2 regions of the Neomoorella glycerini genome follow, and region 2 is predicted to be linked to the other one. Evidence: a T-box and tRNA genes for the amino acid it is inferred to sense, from the RefSeq annotation. Region 2 holds a T-box; the other holds one or more tRNA genes.
What was found. A T-box is a leader RNA that pairs with one kind of tRNA and senses whether it is charged. The one in region 2 lies ahead of thrS (threonine--tRNA ligase), so its partner is inferred to be a tRNA-Thr.
Positions count from the first base shown of each region.

Region 1 (15,925 bases), 1.3 Mb from region 2:
TTGACACCGCCCCTTAAAAATCAAGGGGTCCATAGGGACAATTGTCACTACAACCCCTTTCTGGGGCTCTTAGTGGCTACCTGAAGGTTAAAATTTTAGGTGGAAGTGGAAGGCCCAAAATTTTTAACAATTCACTCTGGCTTTGTCCGGGCTGGGTGATACTATAAATCCGCTTATCAAGAAACTGCTGGTCAACAGCCTTTATCTCTTCTAATAATTCCAGGATACGGCGGCCGCTTTTATGGGCAACCTTCCAGCGGCGTAACTCTCTTTCTTGACTTTCAGGATCAGGGATTTGTTTCGCCTTAAAAATCTCATCTTCAATATATCGGCGATGTATCACCTCCAGCCATTTTTCAAAGAGATAAGCCAGCACACATATAAAGATGTGTCCCTTAACCCGACTTTCGTTGTAGTGGTAGATAGGCCTCAAGCGAATGAAGTCCTTGATATGGCGAAAGGCGGTTTCTACCTGGAGCAGGTTTTTATAGGCGGCAATTACCTCCTCAGCTGGCAGGTCAGCATTAGTCTGGATTAAAAATTTGCCGTCCCGCAAAGCCTCTTTAGCCAGAGCCGGCTCATTAATTTCAAAGTTGAAAGACTTGCCGTCATAAGTAATATCAAAAATTGGAGCAAGGCCCTTCTTGTTAAGGATAGCAGCTGCTTTAAGCATGACTCCTTTTGTGGTAGGCTTGCGCCCCCGCCGCGGGGTTTCCCGGGCCAGCCTGTCTTTCAGCTCTTGCAATTTTATCCTGGCTTCTTCTATCGCTTTGACCCGAAATTCATAATCCTCTTGGGCTTTGAGAGGATTGTGGCAAAGGATATAGCGAACCGGAGGCTCGAAGTTTTCCTTTTCTTCCTCTTCTCCCTCTACCAAGTTTTCTTTAGGGGGAGCCTGTACCTGCTCTGGTGGTACTTCCACATAAAAGAGGGGGTTATCGCCGTCTATTAGCTGGTATTCTTCGAGGTTTTGGTACCTGGCCAGTAGTTCATCGCTCACTTCCCGGCCGCGTTTATGAAAGCCCAGGATATAACGGAAGTTAGCCTCCTTGAGTTCTTCTAAATTATGACTGGTCAGCATACCCCGGTCGCCCACGAAAATACAGCTCTTGATGGCAAACTTTTGCTTAAGTTGTTCGATGGCGCCAGCCACGGTTACTTTATCAGGTATATTACCTTCAAATACCTGGTGGGCAATAGGCATGCCTTCCGGAGTCACCAGGAGGCCAATATTAATTTGCCGGCAGTCCGGCCGGTGGTCGCGGGAATAACCGAACCTGGCCAGGGGGCAATGGGTACCTTCAAAGTAGCTGCTGGTCAAGTCGTAAAACACCAGGTTAAGCTGATAACTCAAGAGATCCGTAAGCCGGTTGTACAAGTGGCGTTCCAGATAATCCTTCATTTCTTCCAGGACGTCAAGAGTACGGTAAAAATGATGCAACTCAGGCTGTTTCTCTTCCAGTTCCGGCAGGTAAATTTGCCTTAACCATTGGGATACTCCAAGCTTGCTTTTAGGAGCGATGAGGCGGTTTAAAATCATAATCTTGGTGCATAAGGCCACATCCATCTCTACTTGACGATTTTGGAGATAGTTTTTAAAGAAGGCGTCCAGGTCCAGTCGCTCCCAGAAAAAATTCACCACATAGGGGATACCATAATGCTTGGTGCCGAAGGTCTGGAGGTCCTTAACAGTGCCCAGCTCATCTTCCTTAAGGAATTCCCGCAGTTTATTAATAAGCCGCTGTATCTCTTCCTGGGAATACTGGTCGATGTTGCCTAAATGCCCAACCTGGCGCTGTTTTACCTTGCCTTTTTCCCGGTAGGATTCTACCAGGACCAGATAATGGTAGGTATGGCCGCCGCGCCTGGTAGTGATAATACGGGGGAACAAAGGGGCATCACCTCGGTTATCGTCATTACTATTATACCAAGAGATGCCCGGCGTGAAAATACTCTAAGGCAGATTTGTTTTCACTACGTTTTGCCGACTTCGGTAGAGAAAGATCGTTGATATTACTAGTCTTGGTGGTCTTTAAGCCCTTGAAATAGAAGTTTTAGTGTCAAAGTTGGGTTACAAGATTAAATATACAAAAAAGCCCCCGGACCTACAGGCTTAAATCCTCAGGCCCAGGGGCATCTCTCATTCCTTCCAGTGCCGGTACCTACATTCTCTACAGTATCATCTGTTACTTGGTCTCGCCATAAAGGTCTGGATAGGTTCTTAACCATAATTTTGTAATGGCGGCAACTGGGCGGCAACTAACTAAAACGGCCTCCGGTAAATACTCCGGAGGCCTTGGTATTCCTGGAGCTGATGGAGGGATTCGAACCCTCGACCTGCGCATTACGAGTGCGCTGCTCTACCCCTGAGCCACATCAGCACTTATCACAAGGGATATTATAACACCACCCGGCCGGGGAATCAACACCACATCCTTCGCCGCCACATTACCCGGCTGGATACCAGGACAGCCGGTTCTATATCAAACAACGGTTCTGACCAGGTTCGCGATTACCTCCCGTAATACCAGCGGGGGTCTAAACATAGCCGTTTTGTGGACCCCGGCGCCTGAAGCTTCTATGCCCAACCGCTGCGCCTCGGTGGTTGCCCGCAGCAGGTGATAATCATGGGTGACAATAATAGCTCTCTTCCACCCGTACCTGAGCATAATTTTTTGGGCCTCGACCAGGTTGTCTCTGGTACTGTGCGAGTTGATTTCCTCGTGAACAACACCAGCAGGTATACCGCGAGCGATCAGGGTTAAGCGGGCAACTGTACCTTCGGGGGTTGGATTCCAGGCGCCGGTACCGCCGGTCGTTATTATCGCCGGCGCATATCCCTCGTGATAGAGATCCTCGGCCAGGGAGATGCGTTCCAGCAAAGCCGGGCTGGGACCATTCTTCCAAACGGCGGCGCCCAGCACGATGATGACATCAGCACGCTGCGGCTCCAGGTTTCGCCCGTACCACTCGATATAACCATACATGAAACCGGTAGTTATAACGATGGCTAGAACCGTGGCGATGATTACTTTTTTAAGCATTACCTGGCCAGACCTCTATGAAAACGAATTGTGACTAAAGCCCAGCATCCGCCCGCAGGGCTTCTACTTTATCCAGCCGTTCCCAGGGCAGGTCCAGATCCGACCGGCCGAAGTGGCCGTAGACTGATACCGGTTTGTAGATGGGGCGGCGTAAATCCAGGTCGCGGATAATGGCCCCCGGCCTCAGGTCAAAGTGGGCCTGGATCAATTCTACCAGCCGCTCGTCGCTGATTCTGCCGGTCCCGTAGGTTTCCACGCTGATGGATACCGGCCGGGCCACACCGATGGCATAGGCCACCTGCACCTCGCAGCGGTCGGCCAGGCCGGCTGCCACCACGTTTTTGGCCACATAGCGGGCCGCATAGGCAGCCGAGCGGTCCACCTTGGTGGGGTCCTTGCCGGAGAGGGCACCGCCGCCGTGGCGGGCCATACCACCGTAGGTATCGACAATAATCTTGCGGCCGGTGAGGCCGGTATCGCCCTGGGGGCCGCCAATGACAAAGCGCCCGGTGGGATTAATAAAATATCTCGTCCGGTTATCCAGCATCTCTGCCGGAATTACCGGTTTGATGACGGTTTCCAGGATGTCGTCCCTTAAGGCGGTCATCTCGATATCGGGCCGGTGCTGGGTGGAAATAACAACCGTATCCACCCTTACAGGCCGGCCGTCTTCATATTCCACCGTCACCTGGGACTTACCGTCCGGCCGTAAATAGGGCAGGATCCTTTCTTTGCGCACCTCAGCCAACCGGCGCGTGAGATTATGGGCCAGGGCAATAGGCATGGGCATATACTCCGGCGTCTCCCGGGTAGCATAGCCAAACATCATTCCCTGGTCGCCGGCGCCCAGAGTCTCTAATTCATCCCTGGCCACCCCCTGCTTTTTCTCCCAGGCTTCATTGACGCCCATAGCAATATCCGGCGACTGCTCATCAATGGATGTGACCACAGCACAGGTATCGCAGTCAAAGCCAAATTTGGCTCTGGTGTAGCCAATCTCGCGAATGGTTTCCCGGGCCACGCGCGGTATATCCACATAGCAATCGGTGGTTATCTGCCCGGCCACCAGGACCAGCCCGGTACTGACCAGGCACTCGCAGGCCACCCTGGCCAGGGGGTCCTTTTCATAAATGGCATCCAGGACGGCGTCGGCAATGCGGTCGGCCATTTTATCAGGATGCCCTTCAGTTACCGATTCGGATGTAAATAACTTGCGTGCCATTTCTTTATTCCTCCCTTTCCGGCCCTGTTCTCCTCCCCGGAAAGCGCGACAGAGTTGTGACGGCATCCAGGATGCGGTGGGCCACTTCTAGCTTTGGTAACTGCGGTAATTCTTCCTTGCGGCCGCCGGGAAAAAGAAAAGTGACAATATTTGTTTCGCTGCCAAAACCTGCTCCGGGCCTGGTAACATCGTTGGCAACGATTAAATCTAACTGCTTGTCCCGGAGCTTTTGCCCGGCGTTTGCCAGCAAGTCTTCCGTTTCGGCAGCAAAGCCGACTAATATTTGCCTTTCTTTCATCCTGCTTAAGCAAGCCAGGATATCCACAGTGGGTTCGAGGTGAATAATTAATTCCCCTTGCTGTCCCTTTTTGATTTTCTGCGCGGCCCTGGCTACAGGCCGGAAATCGGCTACCGCGGCGGCCTTGAGGACTATATCTGCCCCTGTAAAGCGCTCCTCCAGGGCGGCCAGCATTTCGGCTGCCGTCTGGACCCGCACCACTTCTACCTCAGGTGGCGGCGGTAGCGGGCTGGCAGTAATCAGCGTCACCCGGGCGCCCCGCTCCCAGGCCGCCCGGGCCAGGGCATAACCCATTTTACCAGAGCTGTAATTACCTATGTACCTGACCGGGTCCAGGGGTTCCCTGGTGCCCCCGGCAGTCACCAGCACCACCAGATCCCTGTAATCCTGGGGTGCCAGGGCCCGCCGGCAGGCAGCAACAATACGCTCCAAACTGGCCAGCCGGCCTTTGCCCGTAGTACCGCAGGCCAGGAAGCCTTCCTCCGGTTCAATAATGCCCCAGCCGTGCCGTTTTAATGTCGCCAGGTTTTCCTGGACGGCGGCTTTGGCATACATATTGACATTCATGGCCGGAGCCACCAGGGTGGGACAGTTTACCGCCAGGGCCGTGGTACTCAGGAGGTCGTCGGCCAGGCCGGTGGCCAGCTTGGCCAGGATATTGGCCGTCGCCGGGGCGACGAGGAAAAGATCCGCCTTGTTAGCCAGGTCAATATGGGTCAAGGGTCCCCCGCTCCCGGCCCCGAAAATTGCCGTCAGGGCCGGTTGCCCCGCCAGGGTGCTGAAGGTCAGGGGGGTAATAAATTCCGTTGCCCCTGCCGTCATGATCACCCGGACGGTAGCTCCTTCCTGGACCAAAAGCCGGCAGAGCTCGGCCGCCTTGTAGGCGGCAATGCCGCCGCAGACCCCTAAAATGACGGTTTTTCCCTCTAAGACCTTCACGCTTTCTTCTTGCCCCACTCGTATCTTATCTTGCCTTCCGCGATCTCCATGAGGGCTACTGTTACTGGCTTGGTCCCCTTAGGGTACAGGTTGGCAAACTGCCCTTCCGTCAGCGTCCGCGCCCTCTTGGCGGCCAGGACCGCCAGGGCGTATTTGCTGCCAACTCGCTTTTCCAGTTGATCCAGGGATGGCTGTTTCAATATTTCTTCCTCCCGAAAAGATAAAAACACCCGCAGGAAAACGCTTTGATGCGTTTTTCCCTGGGTATCAAGGACAAGGATATAATCGCGCTGCCATTTATCGTGGCCACCCGCGTCCTGGTATTGTTTAGCTGTTATCCAGCCGGAATTTATTCTTCCGCTTCCTCACTTGTATTAATAGGTTCCCGGGAAGACATGCGGTGGGCCACCGTTTCCGGCTGGACGGCCGACAGGATGATATGATCGCTGTCGGTAATAATCACCGCCCTGGTCCGGCGGCCATAGGTGGCATCAATTAACATGCCGCGGTCGCGGGCTTCCTGGATAATTCGTTTAATGGGTGCGGACTCGGGGCTGACAATGGCTACTATGCGCCGGGCGGAAACAATGTTGCCAAAGCCAATATTAATTAATTTGATGTCCATGCTCCCCCTCCTTTACCTACTCCACGTTCTGGACCTGTTCGCGCATCTTCTCCAGTTCACCCTTAACCGCTACTACTAGATTACTAATGGCCAGGTCACTGGCCTTGGAACCGATGGTATTTATTTCCCGCCACATTTCCTGCAGGATAAAATCCAGCCGCCGCCCGGCCGGTTCGGTCCCGGCCATGGCCGTGACCATTTGCTCCAGGTGACTTAAAAGGCGGATGATTTCTTCGGTGATATCAGCCCGTTCAGCCAGCAGGGCTATTTCCATCTCCAGGCGGCCGGGATCCAGGGCCAGGCCACCGGCTAGTTCAGCTACCCGCTCTTTAAGACGCCCGGCATACTCCCGGGGTACTTCCGGCGCCCGTTCCCGGATGGCTTCCACCTGCCGGCGGATATACGCGGCCCGGGCTTCCAGGTCGGCCTGCAGGCGTTGCCCTTCGGCCCGGCGCATGGCGAGTAAATCCGCCAGGGCTTTTTCTAAAGCCCCGGCTACTACCGGCCAGAAGGTGGCCTCGTCCCATTCCGGTTCAGCAACTTTAACGACCTCTGGCATAGCTAATAGCTTCTCGGCGGTAATATCCGCCGGAATAGCCAGATTTTGCGCCAATTCCTTCAAAGCATTATAATACGCCATTGCCAGGCCCATGTCAACGGTTAGCCGCTGTTTTTCCCCATTTTCTTCGCTGATGCTCACCATTACTTCCACGCGGCCCCTGCTGAGGCTATTTTTAATGAACTGGCGTATCTTTTCTTCCAGGGCCGTATAAAGGCGGGGCAGCCGGATCACCACATCCAGGAAACGCTGGTTGACAGCCTTGATCTCTACGGTAACAGTCCTGCCGGTGCCGCTGGCTTCACCCCGGCCATAACCCGTCATACTGTTCAGCATGGCCTGCCCCTTCCATTTCAGGAAGAACGCAAAAGTTTTGCGCCCCTGATTGCCATTAAAATTCTACTTTTCCCAAGGCACGCCGCAGGCGTTCAATGCCCTCCTGCATGCGTTCTTTGCTGATGGTTAAAGCGATACGGAAATAACCTTCGCCATAATTACCATAACCGTTACCCGGGGTTATAATCACGCCGGCCTTCTCCAGGACCATCTCGGCAAACCCGGCCGAAGTATAGCCTCTGGGTACCGGCGCCCAGACGTAGAAGGTAGCTTTGGGCTTCTCCAGCTGCCAGCCCAGGGAGTTAAGTCCCTCAACAATGATGTCCCGCCGCTCCTGGTAAATGCGCCGGACTTCAGCAAGACCGTCCTGGGGCCCCGTCAGGGCGGCAATGCCGGCATACTGGACGGCCTGGAAGGCCCCGGAGTCAATGTTGGACTTGAGCCGGCCCAGGGCCTCGATGACATCGGCGCGGCCGCAGGCCCAGCCCAGGCGCCAGCCGGTCATATTATAGGGTTTGGAGACAGAATTAAATTCAATACCCACGTCTTTAGCCCCGGGAGTTTGCAGGAAGGAAGGGGCGCGGTAGCCGTCGTAGGTAATTTCGCTATAAGCGGCATCGTGGCAGACAATGAGATCGTAGTTTTTGGCGAACTCGACCACTTCCTGGAAGAATTTAAGGTCGGCCACGGCACCGGTAGGGTTATTGGGGTAATTGATAAACATCAGCTTCGCCCGCCGGGCGACATCGCTGGGAATCTCCTTAAGGTCGGGTAAAAAGCCGCTGGCCGCCGTGAGGGGCATAAAGTAGGATTCCCCGCCGGCCAGCAGGGTGCCGATATGGTAGACGGGGTAACCGGGGTCGGGTACCAGGTTGATATCGCCGGGGTCAACATAGCAGAAGGAGATATGGGCGATACCCTCTTTGGATCCAATGAGGGTTACTACTTCCCGGCGGGGATCAAGGTCAACATTGTACAGGTTACGGTACCAGTCGGCCACGGCCTGGCGAAAAGAGAGCATTCCTACTGAAGTGGGGTAGCGGTGGTTTTCGGGATTATGGGCCTGTTCTACCAGTTTATCTATGATATGGGCCGGGGTAGGGAGATCAGGATCGCCGATACCCAGGCTGATGATATCAACTCCCCGTTCCCGGGCCTCTTCAATTTTTTTCTCAATGCGGGCAAATAAGTAGGGTGGTAACTCGCGGATACGCCTGGCTTCTGGCATAATTTAGCCTCCTTACCAAAATAGCATGCTATTTAACGAGGGTTTGTCCTCCCGCCCCTTAAAGCTACATTACATCCCACCTGCGGTGGTGGTTTTACTCCTCATGGAGGGGGAAATGGCCCCGGAAGACTTCTACTGCCGGCCCGGTCATGTAAACATGGTTATTCTTCCTCGACCATTCGATTTGCAGGTCACCGGCGGCCAGGTGGACCGTCACTTCCCGGTTGCTGCGGCCGGTGAGGACGCCGGCGACGGCGGCAGCGCAGGCGCCGGTACCGCAGGCCATGGTTTCCCCGGCTCCCCGCTCCCAGACGCGCATTTTTAGCTCGCCGGGGTTCAGGACTTCGATGAACTCGACGTTGGTGCGCTGGGGAAAGAGGGGGTGGTTTTCTACCGCCGGCCCTACCGTAGTCACGGGAGCCCTCTCAACATCCTCAACAAAAAAAACGCAATGGGGATTTCCCATAGAAACACAGGTTCCCCGCCAGGTGGTCCCGGCCACCGTCACCGGCTCCTCCACCACCGGTGAACCTTCGCCGGCCATGGGAATCTGGCCCCGCTCCAGGCGAGGCTCGCCCATGTCTACGCGGACGCCGGCTACTTGATCACCATTGAGGATCAGCCGGGGCTTTATAATCCCGGCCAGGGTTTCCACCTTGATTTCCGGTCCCCGCACCAGCCCCGCTTCATAGGCATAGCGCGCAAAGCAGCGGATACCGTTGCCGCACATCTCCGGCTCGCTGCCGTCGGGGTTAAAAATCCGCATCCTTAAGTCCGCCCGGGCTGAAGGCAACACCAGGATCAGCCCATCGGCGCCAATACCAAAACGGCGGTGGCAGGCCCGCCGCGCCAGGGCTGGTAAATCACCCAGTGCTTTTTCTTTTCCTTCCAGGGCGTTTACCAGGACAAAATCATTACCCAGGCCATGCATCTTGACAAAATGCAACGGTAATCACCCTTGTCCTCGCGGCATTTCATTCTCTTATTTTAGCATTACCTTTTAATTTTTACCACCTTTATTTTACCTTTGTTATCTCTGCCAGACCAGGCGCCAGACGGGGACCACCAGGTAGAGGCTGATAGCCTGGAGGAGGGTGCGCCACCCGGCTGCCAGTAAAACTATACCCCAGTGGAAGGAGTTTAAGGGTGCTGTTTTAAAGACGGCCTGGAGCAGGGGTATGTAAAGAACCAGGAGCTGCATGGTGACTGAGCAGGCTACGGCCAGCACCAGGTAGGGGTTGGAAAAATAACCTACCGCAAAGGGCGAAAGGTATTCGGAACGGCATTCAAAGACGGCGAAGAGCTGGGCCATGACCAGGGTGGTAAAAGCCAGGGTGCGGGCGGTGATTAAATCCCCATCACCCAGGTACAATCCCAGGATAAAAACGGCCAGGGTGGCCAGGCCAATCTGGAGACCCAGGACGACCATGCCCTTCCCCAGGCCGCGGGCAAAGACACTTTCCCCGGGCGGGTGAGGCGGCCGCTGCATCAGGCCCGGCTCCTTGTTGTCCACCCCCAGGGCCATGGCCGGCAGGCCATCGGTAACCAGGTTCATCCAGAGAATCTGGATGGGTAAGAGGGGCAGGGGCAGGCCGCTGATGACCGCTACGAACATGGTAAACACTTCCCCGATATTACAGGACAACAAGTAGCGGATAAATTTGCGGATATTATCGTAAATGCCGCGGCCCTCTTCCACGGCGGCCACAATGGTGGCGAAATTGTCGTCGGCCAGGACCATGGCGGCGGCTTCCCTGGCCACGTCAGTACCGCTGCGGCCCATGGCAATACCGATATCGGCCTCTTTAATGGCCGGGGCATCGTTGACCCCGTCCCCGGTCATGGCCACAATATGGCCGTTGGCCTTTAGGGCCCGGACAATGCGCAGCTTGTGGTGGGGCGAAACCCGGGCGTAGACATTGACTTCCGGGGCTACCCCGGCCAGCTCGGTATCGTTCATCGTTTCCAGTTCCCGGCCGTTTAAAACCTGCCCTGCCCCTGCCGGCAGGCCCAGTTCGCGGGCCACGGCCCGGGCCGTTACCTGGTGGTCACCAGTAATCATGACCACTTTAATCCCGGCCTGGTGGCAGACGCGGATGGCCGCCGCCGCTTCCGGCCGCGGCGGGTCCAGCATGCCCATTAGGCCCACCAGGATGAGGTTCTTTTCTACCGTTTCTCCTTTTATTTCCTCCCCTGCCTCCAGGTCGCGGTAGGCCAGGGCCAGGACCCGCAGGGCTTGCCCGGCCATAGCCTCATTTTCGGCTCTGATGAGTTCGCGCCGGGCGGCATCCAGGGGCAGGACCCTGCCGTCTATGAGGATACGGTCGCAGAGGTCGAGGATGACATCCGGGGCCCCTTTGACATAGGCCCGTAAGCCCCGGCCCGCCCGGCAGATAACGCTCATGCGCTTGCGGTCGGAATCAAAGGGAATCTCGGCTACCCGGGGCTCTTCCCCCTCCAGCCTTTCCCGCCAGAGACCCCCTTTGGCAGCCGCCACCAGCAGGGCGCCTTCCGTGGGGTCGCCGCTGATACTCCAGCTACCACCGTTACGGCCGCCAAACATTTTACTGAAGAAACCGGTCTTTTGTCCCTCACCGGCCTTCTCCCGCCCGTTGCCCCGGCGCAGCCAGCCGCCAATGGTCAGCCCGGCCTTTTGCAGCAGGGCATTATTGCACAGGGCGGCAATGGTCAGCAGCATCTTGAGGTCGCCATCCACCGCCACCCGCCGCCCCTGGTCCTGGTATTCACCCTGGGGAATATATCCTGTCCCGCTCACCATAAGGCTCTTGCCGCCGGCCCAAACCCGGCGCACGGTCATCTGGTTCTGGGTGAGGGTGCCGGTCTTGTCCGAGCAAATCACCGTGGCACAGCCCAGGGTTTCCACGGCCGGCAGCTTGCGAATGATGGCATTGCGCTGCACCATCTTCTGCACCCCCAGGGCCAGGCAGACGGTGACAATGGCCGGCAGACCCTCGGGGATGGCTGCCACAGCCAGGCTTACGCCGGCCAGGAACATGCCATAGAGCTCTTCGCCCCGCATGGTACCGATAATAACCACTGTAGCGCAGATGGCCAGGCAGGCCAGCACCAGCCAGCGGCCTAAGGAGGCCAGGCGTTTTTGCAAAGGGGTATCTTCATCTGCCACTTCCTGGAGCATGCCGGCAATCCGGCCTACTTCCGTATTCATTCCTGTAGCTACCACCACGGCCTCGCCCCGGCCGCTGGTGATCACTGTTCCCTGGTGGATCATATTACGCCGGTCGCCGACGGCTACCGTCCCTCTCAAAGGACCGGGCTCCTTATGGACCGGTACCGACTCCCCCGTAAGGGCCGCCTCATCGGCCTGGAGGTTAACGGCTTTCAGCAGCAGGGCGTCGGCCGCCACCCGGTCACCGCTTTCCAGGAGCAAAATATCGCCGGGTACGATATCCCGCGCCGGTACCCGCCGGACCTCATTATCCCGCCTGACCCGGGCCTCCGGCGCCGTCATTTCCTTCAAGGCTTCCAGGGAACGTTCGGCACGGTATTCCTGGACAAAGCCCAGGATAGCATTGATGACTACTATAGCCACAATGGTAATGGCATCGGCCGTTTCCCCGAGGAAGGCCGAAACGGCCGTAGCCGCCAGGAGGACCAGGACCATGAAATCCTGAAACTGGGCCAGGAAAATTCTATAAGGCGGCACCTTGGGTTTGGCCTTGAGCTGGTTGGGACCGGCTTCTCCCAGGCGCCGGCGCGCTTCCAATTCCGCCAGGCCCCGCCCGGCATCGGTCTGTAAAGCCTCCAAGGCCTCTCCAGGACTCAACTGGTACCACAGTCGTGACTGCATTCCCCTCGCCCCTTCTTTCTTCCGGAATCACCATCAGTCTATGCCTGTCCCTGGAAGAAAAGAACAGCCCGGCAGGCAGTTTCCAGTTGCCGGGACATATGGTATATTGAATCTGTATACGCCTTCTGATAGGCACTCACGAAGAGCCAGTGCCACCCAGGTTTTACCAGGCCAGATTCCACAGAAAATCTGGCAGCGAAGAGGTAAAGGAGCGCATGGTCATGGCTTTTGACGGCCTCTTCCTGGCTGCCATCAAGGAAGAACTCTCCGGATTGCTCGGCAGCCGTGTTGACCGCATCTTTCAACCCGAAAAAGAAACGATTATTCTCCACCTGCGTAAAGGCCGCGACACCAGGAAACTCCTGCTCTGTAGCCTGGCCGACCAGGCCCGGGTACATCTAACGGCGGCCAGCTTTACCAATCCCGTCACCCCACCCCTCTTCTGCATGGTCCTGCGCAAACACCTGGAGGGTGGGACCCTCGTGGCCGTTGAGCAACCGGACCTGGAGCGGGTCCTGTTATTATATGTTCATACCACCGATGAACTGGGCCGGCCGGCAGCGCGCCGGCTGTTAATTGAAATCATGGGCAAGCACTCTAATATCATCCTGCTTAACCCCGATGGCAGCATTATTGACGCCGCCCGCCGTTATACCCATGCTGTCAGCCGCCACCGGGAGGTCCTGCCCGGGCGCCCCTATGTCCCGCCGCCAGCCAAGGCCAAGGCCGATCCCCGCGGCCTCGATGACGAAGCCTTTACCCGCCTCCTGTGGGAAGGCCCCTGGGATACTCCCCTGGAGCGCCTGCTGGTGGAGAAACTGGCCGGCCTGGGGCCGGAAACCGCCCGGGAAGTCGTCTGCCGGGCTGGCCTGCCGGCCGGAGCAACCCTGGAAGGCTGCGGCGAATATGAAATGGCACGCATCTACCAGGCCCTCCGGGAAATACTGGCGGCTACCAGCCCGGCCGCTTGGCAGCCGGTTGTCGTCCTGGGGCAGGAACGCCGGCCCCTGGCCTTTGCTGCCTGTGAACTTTCCCAGTACCAGGGACTGCCGAGGGAATATTTTTCAACCCCCTCAGCCGCCTGCGACAGTTACTATCAGGCCCGCAGGGAGCAACAGCTCCTGGAAGGGGCCAGGCGCAGCTTAGAGCATATCCTGGAGCGGGAATTAAAACGCTGCTATAAAAAAGAAGGCCTCCAGGCCGCTACGGTGGCCGAAGCCGCTGATGCGGAAAAATTCCGTCTGGCCGGGGAACTCATCACGGCCAATATCTACCGCCTGGAAAAGGGGCAGGCTGCTTTAACGGCCCCCAACTTCTATGACCCGGCGGGCGAACCGGTGACCATCGAGCTGGACCCGGCCCTGACCCCGGCCGAAAACGCCCAGCGGTATTTCCAGCGCTATAACAAGGCTAAAAATGCCGCCCGCCTGGCCGCTGAGCAGCTGGAACAAACCCGCGCCGAAATAGCCTACCTGGAAAGTATTGCCCAATCCTTGAGTATGGCCGCAAGTTACGACGACCTGGCGGAAATCCGCCGGGAACTGCGCCAGGCCGGCTACCTGCCGGAAGAAAAGGAAAAAGAAAAGCCGGGCAAACCCGGCAAAAAGGGCGGCAAAAAGGAGGCCACCCAGCCAACCCGGCCCCTGGAATTCACTTCACCCGACGGTTTTAAAATCCTGGTGGGCAAAAATAACCGCCAGAACGACTGGCTGACCTTAAAATATGCTGCTCCAGGCGACCTCTGGCTCCACGCCAAAGACATCCCCGGCTCCCATGTGATCATCCGTACCGGGGGCCAGGAGGTGCCCGCCCCCACCCTGGAAATGGCCGCCCGCCTGGCCGCTCGCTACAGCCGCGCTGGCCAGTCCAGCCGGGTACCCGTAGATTACACCCTGGTCAAGCACGTCCACAAACCCGCCGGCGCCAGGCCCGGCATGGTAATCTACGACCACCAGCGCACGGTTTATGTAACGCCGGCGGAGTAGGATGCCGGGGCTTTTTCCCCTTTATTTTTTTCTTTTCGTCGTCAGGTTGTTGGGCGGCGTCTTATAGATAAAAAGTGTTTTTTGTTACATTCATTTTTGTTTATTCATTCAACCATTCCTTTAGTTTCTGTAGGGTGGCTGGATAATCCTGGCACGCTGCTGAAAGCATATAATCTATATCTAATCTGTCACGATGTACCTTCAACATCCTAAGACCCCATTCACAATCGGAGGTTGACTGCCAGTAAATGCAGGCTCGTAGACGATCTAAAATAATATCTTCTATCCCGATCACGTATACATGTCTACCACTCGGCAGGTGAAGTTTAATAATTTTGTCTTCATCAGCATCTTCTAGAACATCGTTGGGAATTTCTATACCAATATCTATTTCCGGATGAAACCAGTGCCTACCTTCTTTTATAAACCCTAATTGTAAAAAGATTTCATTGGCTAAGTCCCTGCGCCCTAAAATCAAATCGATATCCTGCGTAGTATATTGACCGCGGGTGTAAATTTCCACCGCCAGTCCCCCGACAATTACGGGTTTTATGCCGTAAGGTTCCATTAATTCTGTGAAGATAGCGGTCGTTTCTATCATTACTTCGTAGCGATTTTTAGAAACCAGACGAGCTATGGCCTGTCTGGCTTCTTCAATCGAATTCATAATACCACTCTCGTTTACTTAAAATTTTTACCTTACCATCCGCAACGGACCTTTGCCATTTATAAATGCAAAGGCGGTCCAGTATTTCTTGCTCTTCCGGGTCCCGCGGCCTTCTCCTGGTTACGCGTTCGCTACGAGAGCGAATAATTCTACGGTTGATTTCCGGCATTTGGGAAGCAATTTGCTTTTCAATCTCTATTGCCTTCCACTCACGCATAGTGTTTCACTCCATTTTTTATAGACAGAACGATTCATGATTATTGTAACGCCTGCAAGACGACCTATCAAGCTTTTTATGGTCACCCGAGAGGCTATCATAGTATTGACAAATGAGCCCGATGTTTTGCAGCCAACGTCGTGGCGAGAGCCTGGGTCTACTCTGATGGCTTTCGTTAACTGGTTATATAATGCCCTCCATCTCCCTCTCAATAGCCCTGGCGGCGGCAACCGGGTCGGGGGCAGCGGTAATGGGGCGGCCAATGACCAGGTAAGAAGCCCCCTGCTGCAGGGCTTCGGCCGGGGTCATGACCCGGCGCTGGTCGCCCCGGTCGGATCCGGCCGGGCGCACCCCCGGCGTTACAATGACAAATTCCGGCCCGCATGCTTCCCGGATAGCCCGGATCTCCCGGGGTGAGGCCACCACCCCGTCCAGGCCAGAGTCCCGGGCCAGTCGCGCCCAGCGGACCACCTGCTCCTCTACCCCCCGCTCAATTCCCACCTCGTGGCGCAAAGCTTCCCCATCCAGGCTCGTCAGGACGGTAACGGCAATGAGGACCGGCGCCGGGCGTCCAACTGCGGCAGCTTCTTCCCGGACGGCCGCTGCCGCGGCCTGCATCATGCTCCTGCCGCCGGCGGCGTGGACGTTGAGCATGTCCACCCCCAGGCGCACCAGGGCCCGGGCTGCCCCGGCCACGGTGTTGGGGATGTCGTGGAGCTTCAGGTCGGCAAAGACTTTGCCGCCTCGTTCCTTGACCATACAGATGGCCGCCGGCCCGGCAGCCGTATAAAACTCCAGGCCCACTTTAAACATGCCAATGTAGGGGAAAAGCTGGTCTACCAGCTTTTCCCCGGCCGCCAGGTCGGGTACATCTAAAGCAACGATTATTTTATCTCTGGAAGGCATATAGATCATCTCCTGTACTCTACATGGACAAAATAGGCGCTCTTAAATCTCACTTTATGAGCCTATAGTT
Region 1 is NZ_CP046244.1:2,361,863-2,377,787, reverse strand. Features, by position in the region: gene MGLY_RS11800 (IS1634 family transposase) at 77-1,891, opposite strand; tRNA gene MGLY_RS11795 (tRNA-Thr) at 2,307-2,381, opposite strand; gene MGLY_RS11790 (YdcF family protein) at 2,484-3,044, opposite strand; gene metK (methionine adenosyltransferase) at 3,079-4,266, opposite strand; gene coaBC (bifunctional phosphopantothenoylcysteine decarboxylase/phosphopantothenate--cysteine ligase CoaBC) at 4,271-5,521, opposite strand; gene rpoZ (DNA-directed RNA polymerase subunit omega) at 5,500-5,703, opposite strand; gene remA (extracellular matrix/biofilm regulator RemA) at 5,853-6,128, opposite strand; gene MGLY_RS11765 (YicC/YloC family endoribonuclease) at 6,145-7,023, opposite strand; gene MGLY_RS11760 (LL-diaminopimelate aminotransferase) at 7,079-8,251, opposite strand; gene dapF (diaminopimelate epimerase) at 8,346-9,197, opposite strand; gene MGLY_RS11750 (cation-translocating P-type ATPase) at 9,282-12,080, opposite strand; gene MGLY_RS11745 (Rqc2 family fibronectin-binding protein) at 12,296-14,065, shown strand; gene MGLY_RS11740 (hypothetical protein) at 14,166-14,732, opposite strand; gene MGLY_RS11735 (hypothetical protein) at 14,719-14,949, opposite strand; gene pyrF (orotidine-5'-phosphate decarboxylase) at 15,133-15,855, opposite strand.
Region 1: it encodes a tRNA-Thr, which carries the amino acid that the T-box ahead of thrS (threonine--tRNA ligase) is inferred to sense. The anticodon was not compared.

Region 2 (15,925 bases):
AGCCATCATCGGCGGCGGGCCCGGCGGCTATGTGGCGGCCATCCGGGCGGCCCAGCTGGGGACCAGGGTGGTAGTAATCGAACAGGACGCTTTAGGTGGCACCTGTCTCAATCGCGGTTGCATCCCCACCAAGGCGTTGCTGGCCGGGGCAGCCCTGGTGAAGGGCATCCAGGGAGCGGCGGCCTTTGGTATTGACGTTAAGGATTACCGGGTGGACTATGCCCGCCTGGCGGCGCGCAAAGACGCCGTGGTCAAGCAGTTGACCCAGGGTATTGCCTACTTATTTAAGAAAAATAAAGTTGACCATATCAAAGGGCGGGGCTTGCTCAAAGGCCCCGGCCGGGTGGAAGTGGCCACCGCCGAAGGCACGGTAGAAAATATCGAGGCCGAAAACATTATCCTGGCCACCGGGTCGGAGCCGGCCCTGATTACCGCCCTGGGCTATAACGGCAACAGCGTCGTAACCAGCACCGAGGCCCTGGCCTGGACGGAAGTGCCGGCAGAACTTCTCATTATCGGCGGCGGGGTCATTGGCTGCGAATTTGCCACCCTCTTTGCCACCCTGGGCAGCAAGGTCACCATTGTGGAAATGATGCCCACCATCCTCCCCATGATTGACAGTGAAATTTCCCGGCGTTTCAGCATGATCCTGAAAAAGGCCGGGGTGGAGATAAAGACGAAGGCCCAGATTATTTCAGTTCGGGAAGAAGACGGCCGGGTAAAGGCCACATTGGCTGACGGTCAGACAGTAACTGCTGACAAGGTGTTGATCTCCATCGGTCGCCAGTTCAATACCCGGGACTTGGGCCTGGAAGAAGCCGGGATAGCCCTGGGACCAAAAGGGGAAATAATCGTCGATGAATATATGCGCACCAGCGTCCCGGGCATCTACGCCATCGGCGATGTTACCAATAAAATTCAACTCGCCCATGTAGCCTCGGCCCAGGGCCTGGCGGCCGTGGAGACTATCATGGGTCGTCCCACTAAAGTCAACTACGACGCCGTGCCCAGCTGCATCTATACCCTGCCGGAGATTGCCGGCGTCGGCCTGACCAGAGAAGCAGCCGAAGAACGGGGGCTAAAGGTAAAGGTCGGTAAATTCCCCTTCCTGGCCAGCGGCAAGGCCCTCTGCAGCGGGGAAACAGAAGGTATGGTCAAGATAATTGCCGAGGCAGAAAGCGACCGGGTCGTAGGCGTCTTTATCATGGGACCCCATGCCACGGAACTCATTGCCGAAGGCACCCTGGCGGTGAGCCAGGGGATTACGGCTACCGAACTGGCAGCCACCATCCATGCCCATCCCACCCTGGCCGAAGCCGTCATGGAAGCCGCCGAGGCCGTCCATGGGATGAGTATCCATTCGTAAAAGCGAGGTTTCCTAAGGAGTTCCTTATAGGCGCTGCACCCTCTCCCTGAAACTATGAAAATCTATGCTGTACTTGAAGTCGAATCCTTCTACCAGGAAGCACCACTTTAGGGAGAAGTCTTTTTCCAGGGAGTTCATCAAGGGGCCAGGAGTCCATCTGCATTGCAGGGTATATAAACTAGCGAAAGCAAAGGGGTAGGAAAATGGCTACATCATCAGTGGTAGCGAGGCACAGGCGCCTGCCCTCATGGTTGCACAAGCGTCTACCCTCTTGCGGGGATATAGAAGCCACCCGGCGGCTGCTGGCCGACCTGCATCTCAACACCGTTTGCCAGAGCGCCCTCTGCCCCAACCAGGGTGAATGTTTTGCCAGGCGCACGGCGACCTTTATGATCCTGGGCAATACCTGCACCCGTAACTGCCGCTTTTGTGCCGTAGAGCACGGCCGGCCGGAAACAGTGGACCAGGATGAACCCGGGCGGGTGGCCGAAGCGGCGCGGCGGCTGGGGCTAAAACATGTCGTCGTAACTTCAGTAACCCGGGACGACCTGCCCGACGGCGGCGCCGGCCATTTTGCCGCCACCATTGCCGCCCTGCGGGCCGTCCTGCCGCAGGCCTATATTGAGGTCCTGACGCCAGATTTTCGCGGTGACGAGGAGGCCCTGGCCACCGTGGCCCGGGCGAAGCCGGATATTTTTAACCATAACGTAGAGACGGTACCGCGGCTCTATCCCATGGTGCGGCCTCAAGCTGACTACCGGCGTAGCCTTCAGGTTCTTAAAAAAATGAAGGAGCTTGATCCGGCCATCTATACCAAGTCCGGCCTGATGGTAGGCCTGGGAGAAACAACCGATGAAGTTTTACAGGTAATGGCTGATCTCCGGTCGGTAGACTGCGATATCCTGACTACCGGCCAGTACCTGCGGCCTTCCGCCGGGCACCTGGAGATTAAGGAATTTGTCACCCCGGAAACCTTTGCCTGGTACGCTGAAAAAGGCCGGGAAATGGGCTTCCTCTATGTGGCCGCTGCCCCTTTTGTTCGCAGTTCTTACCATGCTGCCGAGTTTAGTGAGAAAGTGGCCGGGAAGAAGCCCTCCTGCTCTTGACATACTGGCCTTTTTCGGGCATAATATATAACGTCACTGGAGATAAAAATAAACGGGTTCGTAGCTCAGTGGGAGAGCACCTCCTTGACGCGGAGGGGGTCGCAGGTTCAATCCCTGCCGGACCCACCAGGAAGAAAAGAAGTGGCCTTTGCAAGAATGCAGGGGTCATTTTTTTAACAAAAATTACCTCAGTGCCAATTTCAGCCGGTACACCAGGCCTTGCAATGGCTTTATTTTTAAACAACCTGGCGGCAGCTTAACTGTATACAAAACATGGGCGGCACATATAATAGCAGCACAAGGAGGTTCAGCGCCCATGAATATCACGTTAATTACCGCCAGGCCAATTGACTTCTTGCAGGCCGAGTTTAATCATAGATTTGGCTTTAGCGTGGGCCTCCACCTGTGGCAGGCGGGGGGCTTTAATTTCTGCCGCTGTTTTTTAGAAACGGGACCGCGCCGGCCTTCAAAAAGGGAAGTGAAACGCTTTCAAGAGCAGGTGGCCGAGATTGTGGCCGCCTTTATTGTCGAACGGTGGGAAGTGGCTTTACTGGAAGGTATGCTTTTAAGCCAGTATGAAGGCCTGGATGCCGGGGCCATTGAAGAAATCTGCCGGCGGGCCCGGGCCATCCTGGATCAGGGTGAAAACAGTTACCTCCAGCTCCAGCAGCGGGGGGAGCCCATTGCTGCCCGCATACTGGAGTATTTCCAGGAAAACACCTGGTTAAATATCGACGGATTTGTACGCTTTCGCCTGCCGGATTATTTAATGGAACTGGACCAGGCCCTGGAAGAAGCCGTTGATGAATACCTGATGGAAAAGGAATATGACGAATTCATCCGCCTTTTACGCTACTTTGTGGAAGCTCAGGAGCCCCGGGTGGAAAAAGTCCACGTAGTTTTAAGTCCAGGTGGCGGCTTCCAGCTCTATGACGGCGAAAACCGGAACCTCAGTGGCGACTACCTGGAAGGCTTTGTCGTCGATATGGCTGATAGTGATCTCAACTATGAGGATTTATTAATCAGCGCCCTGATAACCATTGCTCCCCGCCAGGTAGTCCTGCACGCTGTGGATAAAGGACGTCACCATAACACCATCAGTACCATCAAGAGCGTTTTTGGTGAGCGGCTCATCCATTGCAGCGGCTGCAGCCGCTGCTTGCAGCCTTTGCAAAAGCGCTAACGGTCGTACCGGTCCCTTAAACCCATTAATTGCAGTTTTTACCCTGGCCGGGCCAGTTGTCTTTTGGCCGGGCTTTTGTTATTATTGCACTCGGTGGGGTGAAATAAATTTGCTTGCCAGGTGGATCTTGATCCCTCTCATCGGCGCTTTTATTGGCTGGTTGACCAACGTTGTGGCCATCAGGATGCTCTTTCGCCCCCGCCGCCCGTTAAAAATATTTTGCTGGACCCTGCAGGGGCTTATTCCCAAAAGACAGGCTGAGATAGCGGCCAATATCGCCGGCGTCGTTGACAAAAATTTACTGCCCCTCAATGAAGTGCTGGCCCACCTTAATACTCCCGCCGTTGCCGGCAGGCTTACGGCCATAGTGGCGGAAGTGGCCCGGCGGCGCCTGGTAGAGCGCCTGCCTTCCTTTATCCCCCAGGGTTTAAAAGAAGCAGCTGGCAGGGCGGTAGAAGAAACCCTGCACCGGGAGATGCCGCCGGCCCTGCAGGAATTGATAGAGGAACTGGGCCGCAATCCGGAGGCCTTTTCTATAGGTGAAATTCTAGCGGCAAAGTTTAATAAATTAAATTTAAACCAGGTCGAGGAGGTAGTCGTCGAAGTAGCCGGCCGGGAACTGCGCTACATAGAATGGCTGGGCGGGTTGCTGGGGTTCCTTATTGGCCTGGTCCAGGCTGCCCTGGCAGGATGGAGGTAATGCTGGGGTATATTACCCAAATCTTGACACGTATTAATTTATATAGCTATAATGTACCTAACGGCGAAGAAGGAGAAGAGGCCCCTGAACTGCTCACCAGAGAGGGATGCCGCGGCTGGAAGCGTCCCGGGCGATGGCAGGGAGCCGGACCACTCCGGAGCTGCCGGGCTGAATAACGAGTAAGCCCGGCCGGCTGGCTACCGTTATCAGCTTTGGAGGGGGGAGCATATCCCCTGAAGAAGGGTGGAACCACGGGAAGAACTCTCGTCCCTTTTGAGGGACGAGGGTTTTTATTTTTTGCGGGGGTAAGGGGATTTCCTGGCCTGCCGGTAGAGTCCGGCCAGGTAAGGGTTTTGATAAGTAGCAAAGGATTTATGCATGATTCAGAGGAGGATGGCTATTATGCAGGTAACTTTACCGGACGGCAGCGTGAGGGAATATGCAGCCGGTACTACGGCCCTGGAGGTGGCCAGGGACATTTCAGCGAAACTCGCCCGGGAGGCCCTGGCGGCGCGGGTTGATGGCGAAGTATGGGACCTTACCCGTCCTTTGCCGGAGCAGTGCCGGCTGGAGCTCTTGACCTTTGCCGATGAGGGCGGGCGCCTGGCCTATCGCCATACGGCGGCCCACGTCCTGGCCCAGGCCGTCAAGCACCTGTTCCCCGGGACCAGGCTGGGTATCGGCCCGGCTATAACCGACGGGTTTTACTACGACTTCGACAGCGAGCATAAATTTACCCCCGAGGACTTAAACGCCATTGAGGCGGAAATGCAAAGAATCATTAAAGCCGACCTGCCCCTGGAACGGCAGGAAATAAGCCGGGACGAGGCCCTGGAAATTTTCCGCCAGCTCAATGAACCCTATAAGATCGAGCTCATCAACGACCTGCCGGAAGGGGTACCCATCAGCACCTACCGCCAGGGCGACTTCCTGGACCTCTGCGCCGGGCCCCACCTGCCCAGCACCGGCTACCTCAAGGCAATAAAGCTCACCAGCCTGGCCGGGGCCTACTGGCGCGGCAGCGAGGCCAACCCTATGCTGCAGCGGATTTACGGTACCGCCTTCCCTAAGGCTAAAGACCTGGAAGACTACCTCCACCGGCTGGAAGAGGCGAAAAAACGGGATCACCGGCGGCTGGGGGCGCAGCTGGGCCTTTTCAGCCTTCATGAAGAAGGGCCGGGTTTCCCCTTTTTCCATCCTAAGGGTATGATTATCCGCAACGAGCTGGAGCAGTTCTGGCGGGAAGAGCACCGCAAGGCCGGTTACCTGGAGATCCGCACGCCGGTGATATTGAGCCGCTCCCTGTGGGAGCAGTCGGGCCACTGGGACCACTACCGGGAAAACATGTACTTTACCAGGATTGATGAGGCCGACTACGCCATCAAACCCATGAACTGCCCCGGGGCCATCCTGGTCTATAAAACAGAGCAACACAGCTACCGCGACCTGCCTTTACGCCTGGCCGAACTGGGCCTGGTGCACCGCCACGAGAAATCCGGCGTCCTCCACGGCCTGATGCGGGTGCGGGCCTTTACCCAGGACGACGCTCATATCTTTATGCTGCCCTCCCAGATCACGGCCGAAATCCAGGGGGTTATCGACCTGGTAGACCGCTTTTACCGCCTCTTTGGCTTTAAATACCACGTCGAGCTCTCCACCCGGCCGGATAACGCCATGGGTTCCGATGAGATCTGGGAAACGGCCACAGGCGCCCTGCGCCAGGCCCTGGAGGCCAAGGGGATGCCCTATGTGGTTAATGAAGGTGACGGCGCCTTCTACGGTCCCAAGATCGATTTCCACCTGGAGGATTCCCTGGGCCGGACCTGGCAGTGCGGCACCATTCAGCTGGATTTCCTTATGCCCGAGAAATTTGACCTGCACTACATCGGGGAGGATGGCCAGAGGCACCGGCCGGTCATGATTCACCGGGTCGTCTTTGGCAGCATTGAACGTTTCATCGGCATCTTAATCGAGCATTACGGCGGCGCCTTCCCCGTCTGGCTGGCCCCGGTGCAGGTGCGAGTACTGCCCATTACCGACCGCCACAACGACTATGCCTTCAAGGTCAGGGAAGAACTGGTGCGGGCCGGCATCCGGGCCGAAGTCAACGACCGCAATGATAAAATCGGCTATAAGATCCGCACCGCCCAATTGGAACAAATCCCTTACATGCTGGTGGTAGGTGATAAGGAAGCAACCGAGGGTACCGTAGCCGTCAGGGAACGCCGCGCCGGGGATACGGGTAGCGTCCCCCTCCGGGCCTTTATCGACAGGGTAACCGGAGAGATTAGACGGCGGGAGTAAAACCTTTGTTAAAAAATGAACCCGCCTGGCAGCAAAATGCCGGGCGGGCTTTTATTTTAGGTATCCCGGGGTTGCCAGGACTGCTTCACGTGTTTTATGAAATTCACCAGGGCCTTTATGGCCGGGGGCTGGAGCTCTGTTAGCTCATTTACTAGCTCGGCGATTTCAGGGCGCTGGTTGATAACTACCGCTAAATTGTCCTCTTTTTCCTCCAGGAGACGGTTTATCTCGGCTTCATCCAGTAGGAGATAAGCCACATGGATATTATAGGCCTTAGCCAGAATGCGCAGCGTTTCTTGAGAAGGTTCGCGTGTCCCGCGTTCATAACTTGAAATAGTAGTGGAATGGAGGCCGGTCAGGTCTTCAACCTGCCTTAATGTCAGATAGCGTTTCGTTCGGTAATAGCGGAGCCTGGCTCCCAGTTTTGATTTCATTTTTAATCCTCCGTGATACGTAGTAAGTTTTCTTTATTAATACGACAGTGTGTCTAAAAAAAGAAAAAAACAATACATAATGTAAGAGAAAGAGCGTCTTCTCGTCGATGAAAGACAAAATTTAGCGTAGCCGGTTTAAAAAGAACAATTTCCGCATTGAATTTTATCCGGGCCAAAATACAATAGAAATATAAAACAAGCAAAAGTTGGTTATCATAAGTTAAAAATAGTAATTATTACTAAAAAATAACATCGTAAAGATTAAGGTCAGTTAGGGGTCCAAATAGTTGTGTTTTTAAGATATCCTTGTCTTCGTGGTTTACTCTTTATTATTAGAGAAAAAGGCAAGGGAGGCCCTTTTCTCTAATTATAAAGAGTTTTTTTTTACCAGGATAGGACTTTTAAAAATACATGGGCGTGATGGCTATCACGGTATCCATAATTACAGATGTCTAGATATGGGGATAAAGTGGGGATGACAAAGGCATATCCTGGCGCGCAACCCTCTACATCATTTGGTACTGAGCTGTCGCCGACAACCAGGTACCTGCTGTCGCAATTATACGCCCTGGACGAAGTATCAGCAGTTCACAGCCTCCAAGTAGGTGAGGTGGCGGCGGAAATAGCGACAGCGATGGGAATTATTGCGGATAGGAGCTGGCTGTATGAAGCAGGCGTATTGCATGATATAGGCAAGCTCCACATAGCACCCGAACTCCTGCATTCAAACCGGTTTTTCGGCCCCCGGGAAAGGCAGGCCATGCAGCTCCATGTTCGCTACACCGCAGAAATTTTAAAACATTATCATTATGAAGGGCGGGTCGTTCAAGCCTGCATAGAGCATCATGAGCGCCTGGATGGTTCGGGATATCCCGCTGGCGCCAGGGGCAGCGCCATTACCCTGGCAGGCAGGATTCTGGCCGTGGCAGATGTTTTTTCCGCCCTGGTGAGTCCGAGGCCCTACCGCGGCGCCCTTACACCCCGGCAGGCCCTGGACATTATTCTCCAGGAGGCGTATCACGGCAGGCTGGATGCCGATATAGCGGCCTATTTGACGCAAAAGATAGGGAAAGAAACTAGATAGCCGGTTTTTAAAACGTGTGGGTGAAGCAGATATTAATAAATAATACAAAAAAAACAATAAGTATGGTTTAATCTTAAAGAGGAGGTATCTTTTTATGGAACAAAAAACACTGGAACCCCTGCCCGGGGAAAAGAAGGGGGTTTATGAAGCGCCCAAGAGCAACATAACAAGATTGACGGAGAGGAAGGAACTGGAGGCGCGGCGCCGGCAGGCTAGGACCCATGCCAAGCAGCAACAAATGGCTGAAAGGATAGCCAGCGCCAGTGAGCAGCTGTCATCCGGCGTGGAAGAGGCTTCCAGCGCGGTGGAGGAATTGCGGGCGGCCATGGAGCAGATCGCGCGCGGCGCCCAGGAAGCCAGCAGTGCTACCCAGCAGTCCCTGGCGGCTATTCAGGTAATCGGCGATGGTGCCCGACAGGCGGTGAAGCAGGTCGGGACCTCCTTGGAACGTTGCAAAGCAATTGGCTCGCTTATCAACACCACTTCAACGGACATTGAAGGGCTGGTGCGCGGGGTCAATGACGCGGCGGCGCGCAGTGAGGAATCGGCCCGTCTGGTAGCTCGCCTGGAAGAAGAAGCGGCCAGGATTGGCGAGATTGTCCGTACGGTGGTCAGGATTGCCGAGCAGACAAATTTGCTGGCCCTCAATGCCGCTATTGAAGCCGCGCGGGCGGGAGAGCACGGGCGAGGTTTTGCCGTAGTGGCGGACGAAGTCAGGACCCTGGCCGAGACTTCTGAAAAAGCGGCCAGCGACATCCGGCAAATTGTAAACAGCATCCAGGAGGATGTGAGGATAGTAGCCGGGGCCATTAACAGGGCGGCCGAAGTTGCCAGGGGCGAAACAGAGAAAGGAAAAGAGATAACTATAGAATTGAAAAAAATAGAGGCAGCCGTAAATCGCATAATAGAAGGCGCCGTGAACATTGACCGCATGGTTAACGAAGCGGACAAAGCCATAAGCGAATTTCAAAAGGGCAGCGAGCAGATAGCAGCTACAGCGGAAGAACAGGCCAGCGCCGCAGAGCAGGCGCTGCAGGGTATAGAGCAGCAGGCCCGGGCTTTAACGGAAATCAGGAGCAGCACTGCCAACCTGGCCGATCTGGCGGACGAGCTGAGAAGCTCAACGGATATTGTCAAATCGGCCGAAGGGCTGGCGGCTGCTGCTGAAGAGCTATCGGCCGCCATCGAGGAAGCCAGCAGGTCGGCCGGAGAAATTGAAGCGGCTTTAAACCAGATTGCCGGCAGCACCGAGACCCAGGCTGCTGCTTCGGAGGAATCCGCCAGCGCCATCAAGCAGATAGAAAAAGCCATGCAGTTAACGGCCGGTGAAGCCGGGAATTCCAGGCAACAGGTACAGGAATTGAGTGAACTCCTGGCCGCCAACAAAGAAAGGGTAAAGGAACTAATCACCGGCATTTCCCAGGCGGCCACCACAAACCTGGAAAACGTTCATAAAGTTAACCAGCTCGAGCGGAGCGCGCGCCAGATCGACAAGATAGTGGACACTATAGCCAGCGTGAGCATCCAGACCAATATGCTGGCCGTGAGCGGCGCCATTGAGGCGGCACGGGCCGGGGAATACGGCAAAGGTTTCGCCGTTGTCGCTTCGGACATACGCAATCTTGCCCAGGAAAGCGCCCGTAACGCCGAGCAAATCAAAGAGATGGTAAAAGGCATCCAGGAACAGGTAATGAACGTTTTGCATGATATCACCAACATCGGCGACGTCATCCGTAAAGAGGCGGAGGAGGCGCAAAAAACGGCACTTAACCTGGATTTGATAGATAATGATATGGGGGCAGTATTGAAGGGTATGGAAGAAGTAAAATCCCAGGCCGATCAAAGTCTCCTAAAAGTTGAAGAAGCAGCCCGGGGTATCGAGCAGATTGCTACCGCTGCCCAGGAAGCCAGCAGCGCCGCCCAGGAAGCGGCCACGGCCAGCCGCCAGCAGGCGGAAGGCATGAAAGAACTGGCCCAGGCCATAGAAGAAATAGCGGCCATGGCGGACGAATTGCAGCAGGGTTGAGATATCTACAGGCCCGGAGGAGGGTGACAGGTGCGAGTTCGGGAAGACGGAGATGTAGCAGTTGGTAGTAAAACCGGGCAATATGTTGTTTTTAAATTGGGCCCGGAAAGTTATGGCATAGTCATCGATCACCTGCAGGAAATTATCAGGGTTCCTGCGGTAGTCAGGGTGCCCATGACCCCTCCCTATATCCGGGGGCTTGCCAACCTCCGCGGGACCATCCTTACCGTATACGATACCCGCATGAAGATGGGGCTCGAGAGCACCTCGGCTGACGAAAACAGCCGGGTCATTGTGGTGACTGCCGGCGGCCGCCAGGCCGGCTTTATCGTCGACCGCATTGAAGGAGTAATGGATATCCCGGCAGAGGCCATCGAAGAGTTCCGGGAAGGAACGGCAGGCGGGAGTTATGTGAGCAGGGCAGCCCGGATAGGTGAGGGTAGGCTGGTCCTGCTGGTGGATATGGCCGGCATGATAGCGGAAATGGCCGGGCCGGCCCTGGCTACCTTGGCTGCGGGCAACGGCAACGGGCATTATGAAGCCGGGGAGGAAAGAGAGGCAGGCAGGGCCAATAAGGTTCAGGAAAGCGAGCAACAACTGTTGATTTTCCGGGTCGGCGGCGAAGAGTATGCTTTGAATATAGCTGATGTGAAGGAAATCGTCCACCTGCCGGAGGAATGGAATGCCCTTCACGAAGCTCCCCCCTACGTCCTGGGACTGATTTCCCTGCGTGACCAGGTTTTACCCCTCATCAGCATGAGAAGAGTCTTCGGATTGGGAGATAGCCAGGCGCCCGGAGGGCGGGTGATAGTGGCTTATGCCGGCCAGGGGAAAAAAGTTACCGCCGGCATCGTAGTGGACAGCCTGGCGGAAGTGCTGCGGGTGAACGAGCGGTCCATGGAGCCGGTGCCTGCTATCTTACGCCAGGGTGCCGGGGAGATAGCGGCAGTATGCCGTCTGGGCGAAAAGCGGATGGTGTTTGTATTAGATTCCGAAAAATTGCTGGGAGATGTTTCTTTTTTAACCGGAGTAGAGTCCGGAGGGGACGCAGCGGCAGTTGGCCGCAGGCGCTACCATGAAGAGGAGTATCAACTGGTCACCTTTGAGCTGGGCAAAGAGGAATTTGCCCTGCCAATAAAGAGCGTGCGGGAAATAATCCGCGCCGGCCACATTACTGCCGTTCCTGGTACCCGTTCCTTTGTAAGGGGTATCTTCAACCTGCGCGGCAGCATAGTACCGGTAATCGACTTAAGAAGGCGCTTTGCCTACCCGGAAAGACCCCCCGACGAGCAGGACCGCATCCTGATCTGCGAGGGCAATGGTTCAGTTGTAGGATTAATGGTTGACGGTGTGAGAGAGGTTTTAAAAATACTGGCCAGCAAGATCGAGGCAGCACCTCCGGGCATATCCCAGCCGGGCGGGGAACGCCCCTGCGTCAGCGGCATTGCTAAATTAGAAAAGGGAAGGAACGTTATTATCCTGGATGCGGCCAGGGTGCTAATGGGGGATGATGGGTGGCAGGCGTAGCGCAGGCGGGGTGAAAAATGCAAATTGAAGCGGATAAAAGTCCTGATTGTCGATGATTCGGCTTTTATGCGCCGGGTGTTGCGGCAGATCCTTGAAACGGCCGGGGACATAGAGGTGCTAGATGTAGCGCGGGACGGGCTGGAAGGCGTCGAAAAGGCACTGCTGCTCCAGCCGGATGTGGTAACTTTAGACATTAATATGCCAGGCATGGATGGCTTGACCGCCCTCCATTACATAGTGACCGGGACGCAGGCGCGGGTAGTGATGATCTCTTCTCTCACCCAGGAGGACGCCCTGGCTACCTTTGAGGCCCTGGAATTAGGTGCTGTTGACTTTGTCGCCAAGCCTGACGGGACCGTTTCCCTGGGCATAAACAGGCTTGCCGGTGAGATCGTCAGCAAAGTGCGGGCCGCAGCGCGAGCCAGGGTGCGGCGAGGTGCCAGGAGATGGACGGCGCCGGCCAGGAAAAAGCCGCATGGCTTTCATAGTGTCAATAAAATGGACTGGCTGGTAGTGATCGGCGTATCTACAGGCGGTCCCAGGACCCTGGAAGATATCCTGCCGCAGTTACCGGCCGGCTTACAGGCGGGCGTGGTGGTGGTCCAGCATATGCCGGCGCGCTTTACTGCCAGCCTGGCTAGCCGCTTTAACCAGCATTGCCCCTTCAGGGTGGAAGAAGCCGGTGAAGGCCTGCCCGTTGAGCCGGGCATGGCGGTTATCGCCAGGGGCGGCTATCACCTGCTCTTCTTGAACATGAACGAGAAGCTATGCTGTCACCTGTCCTCCAGCCCGGAAAATACGGCTTTTAAGCCGTCGGTCAATGTAACCCTGCAGGCAGCCATGGAGTGCTTTGTTCCCGACCGTATCATAGGAGTGCTCCTGACCGGTATGGGGGACGACGGCGCCGACGCTATGCTGGAATTGCGGCGGCGGGGAGGGTTTACCATTGCGGAAAGTGAAGAAACGGCGGTGGTATGGGGAATGCCCCGGGCGGCCATAGAGCGCGGGGGAGCCAGTGTGGTTGCGCCCAGCTACAAAATTGCGGACATTATCAAGCAGAAGGTGGGGGGATGAATAAGCCTTGAGAGTAACCGCGAAAGAGTATTTCTCCCTGGTAGAAGCCTTAGAATCGTCACCGGACAGGGCAGAACGCCTCAACGCCGCCTGCCGGCTGGGTAGCTGGGGAGCCGGGGGAACGGCGGCGATACTAGTTAAGGCCCTGCAGCGGGAACAAGAGGCAGTAGTCCGCGAGGCGATTATGGGTTCCCTGCTTTTATGCGACGCCGGAGAGGTAGTGCAAGAAGTCGCGCCCCTGCTTAAAAGCGATGATCCCACCTCCAGGAGCCTGGCCCTGGAAATTTTAACGTGCAAGGTTGAGGATAGGGCCGCCGGGGTTCTGGAGCAGCTGCTGCAGGACGGCGACCGGGACGTGCGCGTCCTGGCGGTCCATGTGCTGGGCAGGAGCAGGTATAGCGGCAGCCTGGACTTGCTCAGGCAGGTCGTGCAGCGGGAGGAGGATATTAACGTCGCCTGCGCGGCGCTGGAATATATCGGCGAACTGGGGAGGCCGGGAGACAGGCCCCTGGTTGAGAGCTGCAGGCAGCGTTTCCGGCACCCCTACATGGAATTTATAGCTACAAAAACTTTGCAACAGTTACAGGCCAGCATGGAGAGCCAGCAGGTAGAGGGTGAAGAATACCTGAATGAACCGGTCTGAGTTCGAGAAGATAAGGGAATACATCTACCGGGAGACGGGCATTTATTTTGAAGACGAAAAGAAGTATTACGTAGAAAAACGCATCCAACAGCAGATGGAAAAACACGGCATGCGGGACTTTACGGCTTACCTGGCAGCCCTGCGCTTTGATGCCGCGGGTAAGATGCGGCAGGAACTTTTAAACGCCCTTACCGTAAATGAAACCTATTTCTTCCGCGAGTACGACCAGTTAAAATGCCTGGCGGAAGAGGTGATATCTCTCTGGGCCGGCAACGGCGGGAGGCGGCGGGGCGTGAAGATCTGGTGTGCCGGCTGCTCTTCCGGGGAAGAAGCCTATACCCTGGCCATCATCATGCAGGAGATGGCTGCCGGCATGGCCTGGGAAATCCACGCCACCGATATAAATACGGAAGTCCTGGGCAGGGCGGAAAGGGGCGTATATAACTATTATGCCATCAGGCAGGTACCCCTTGCTTATTTAGACCGGTATTTCACCCGCCTGGGGGATAACTATGCTGTGAAGTCCATTTTAAAGTCCCGCATTAAATTTTATCAGGTTAACCTGGTTGATGACGCGGCCATGCAGGTCATGCGCAATTACCATGCCATATTTTGCCGCAATGTCTTGATCTATTTTGATGACATTTCCCGGCGGCGGGTGGCCCTCCATTTTTACCAGACCCTGGAACCGGGCGGGTATATTTTTCTCGGCCATTCCGAATCCATGAGCCGCATCACCACCTTGTTCAAACCAGTCAGGTTTAACAACGCGATAATTTATCAAAAGTAAGACCCTGGAGGCGTCGGCGTTGGTCAAGGTCTTGATTGTGGACGATTCCAGTGCCGTGCGGGCGTACCACGCGGCAGTGCTGCAGGGCTGCGGCTTTGCAGTAGACGTTGCCGCTAACGGTTATGAGGGCCTGGAGAAGATCTGCGCTGCAGATTATGATGTGCTGCTGGTCGACGTAAATATGCCATCCATGCACGGGTACGAACTGGTCAAGGAGATCCGGAAGACGGAGCGAGGTCAATCTATGGGTATTATTATGATCTCTACCGAAGCCGGCCCTCACGACCGGCTGGCGGCCTATAAAGCCGGGGCGGATCTTTACCTCGTTAAGCCCGTAGACCCTGAGGAACTTAAAAAAACTTGCCTGCACCTTGCCGGTTTAAAGGGTGGCACTTATCATGAGGGAACTTCTTAATTCCGGGCGGGAAAATGCATTAAAGCTCGGCCCCAATGAGCTGTGCGGCCGGGATGCCTGGCCCCTGTTATATAACCTGGAACAAAAGGGCTGGCTGGAAAGAATAGGGCTGAAAAGTAAAGGGGGGCAAATTGTTGAAATGGAGATTATCCTGGCGGATGAAGCCCCCCGGGAAGAGGTGCGGCGGTTCCTGGATGATTTTCAAAGGGGCGCGGGCGGCGGCCCGGAAGAAACGGGAACCGGGATCGATATTGCCAGAAGCTGGTCCGGGGCTAAGACCGTCAGGGTAGAGCAGGAGAAAATAAACAGGCTCCTGTCCCTGGCGGGAGAATTGATCATTAACAGCAACGGCTTGGTTTACCTGATCCGGAGGCTGGAAAATCTGGGTATACCCGTAGAGGTTATCCGGGAATTAAAAGACTACCAGGCGTCCCTTACCCGCACCAGCTGGGGCCTTCAAGATACGGTAATGGAAATGCGCCTGATGCCGGTAGGGCTGGTTTTTGAACGCTTCCGGCGGGTGATCCGGGAACTGGGGCATGACCTGGGAAAGAAAGCGCGTTTAAAGACCCGGGGAGATAAGGTGACCATCGACCGCAATGTAGCCGCGGCCATATATGAACCCCTCCTGCACCTGGTGCGCAATGCCCTGGACCATGGCCTGGAGCTCCCCCCGGAACGCCTGGCCGCGGGTAAGGAGGAAGAAGGAGAAATAGAGCTTGCCGCCTGGAAAAGGGGGGAGCGCGTGGTTATTACTGTAAAGGATGACGGCAGGGGCATTGACGAGGGGGCGTTGAAGTCTAAGGCCCTGCGGCTGGGCCTGATCAGCGAAGAGCAGGCGGGGAAGATGAGTTACCAGGAAGCCCTGGAACTGGTCTTTCACCCGGGTTTCAGCACCAGGGAAGTCGCCGGTGAAATATCCGGGCGCGGGGTAGGAATGGATGTGGTGCGGGAGACAGTCCGGGGTTTGGGAGGCAAGGTAAGCATCTGGAGCCAGCCCGGCCAGGGGACGGAAACCAGGCTGGAAATACCGGTTACAATGAGTGTTACTAAAATATTGCTGCTGGAGTGCGGTGGCCTTTATGGTATACCTGTGGGAGAAATTAAAGAGATAGTCAGGGTCAAGATAGATCAAATCCATCACTTGAAAAATAAAGAAGTCGTGGCCCTTAGGGATAAGCTGTATCCCCTCCTGCGTCTCGGCCGGTTGCTTGGGAGCGGGGAGGCAGGAAACAGGGAGGCAGACGAAATGGTGCTGGTGGTGCTCCTGGGA
Region 2 is NZ_CP046244.1:191,684-207,608, reverse strand. Features, by position in the region: gene lpdA (dihydrolipoyl dehydrogenase) at 1-1,366, shown strand, start outside; gene lipA (lipoyl synthase) at 1,570-2,472, shown strand; tRNA gene MGLY_RS01020 (tRNA-Val) at 2,527-2,601, shown strand; gene ytxC (putative sporulation protein YtxC) at 2,789-3,655, shown strand; gene MGLY_RS01010 (DUF445 domain-containing protein) at 3,765-4,355, shown strand; T-box leader at 4,413-4,630, shown strand; gene thrS (threonine--tRNA ligase) at 4,758-6,659, shown strand; gene MGLY_RS01000 (helix-turn-helix domain-containing protein) at 6,716-7,093, opposite strand; gene MGLY_RS00995 (HD-GYP domain-containing protein) at 7,569-8,177, shown strand; gene MGLY_RS00990 (methyl-accepting chemotaxis protein) at 8,272-10,203, shown strand; gene MGLY_RS00985 (chemotaxis protein CheW) at 10,234-11,730, shown strand; gene cheB (chemotaxis-specific protein-glutamate methyltransferase CheB) at 11,755-12,804, shown strand; gene MGLY_RS00975 (HEAT repeat domain-containing protein) at 12,812-13,447, shown strand; gene MGLY_RS00970 (CheR family methyltransferase) at 13,434-14,237, shown strand; gene MGLY_RS00965 (response regulator) at 14,257-14,652, shown strand; gene MGLY_RS00960 (chemotaxis protein CheA) at 14,636-15,925, shown strand, end outside.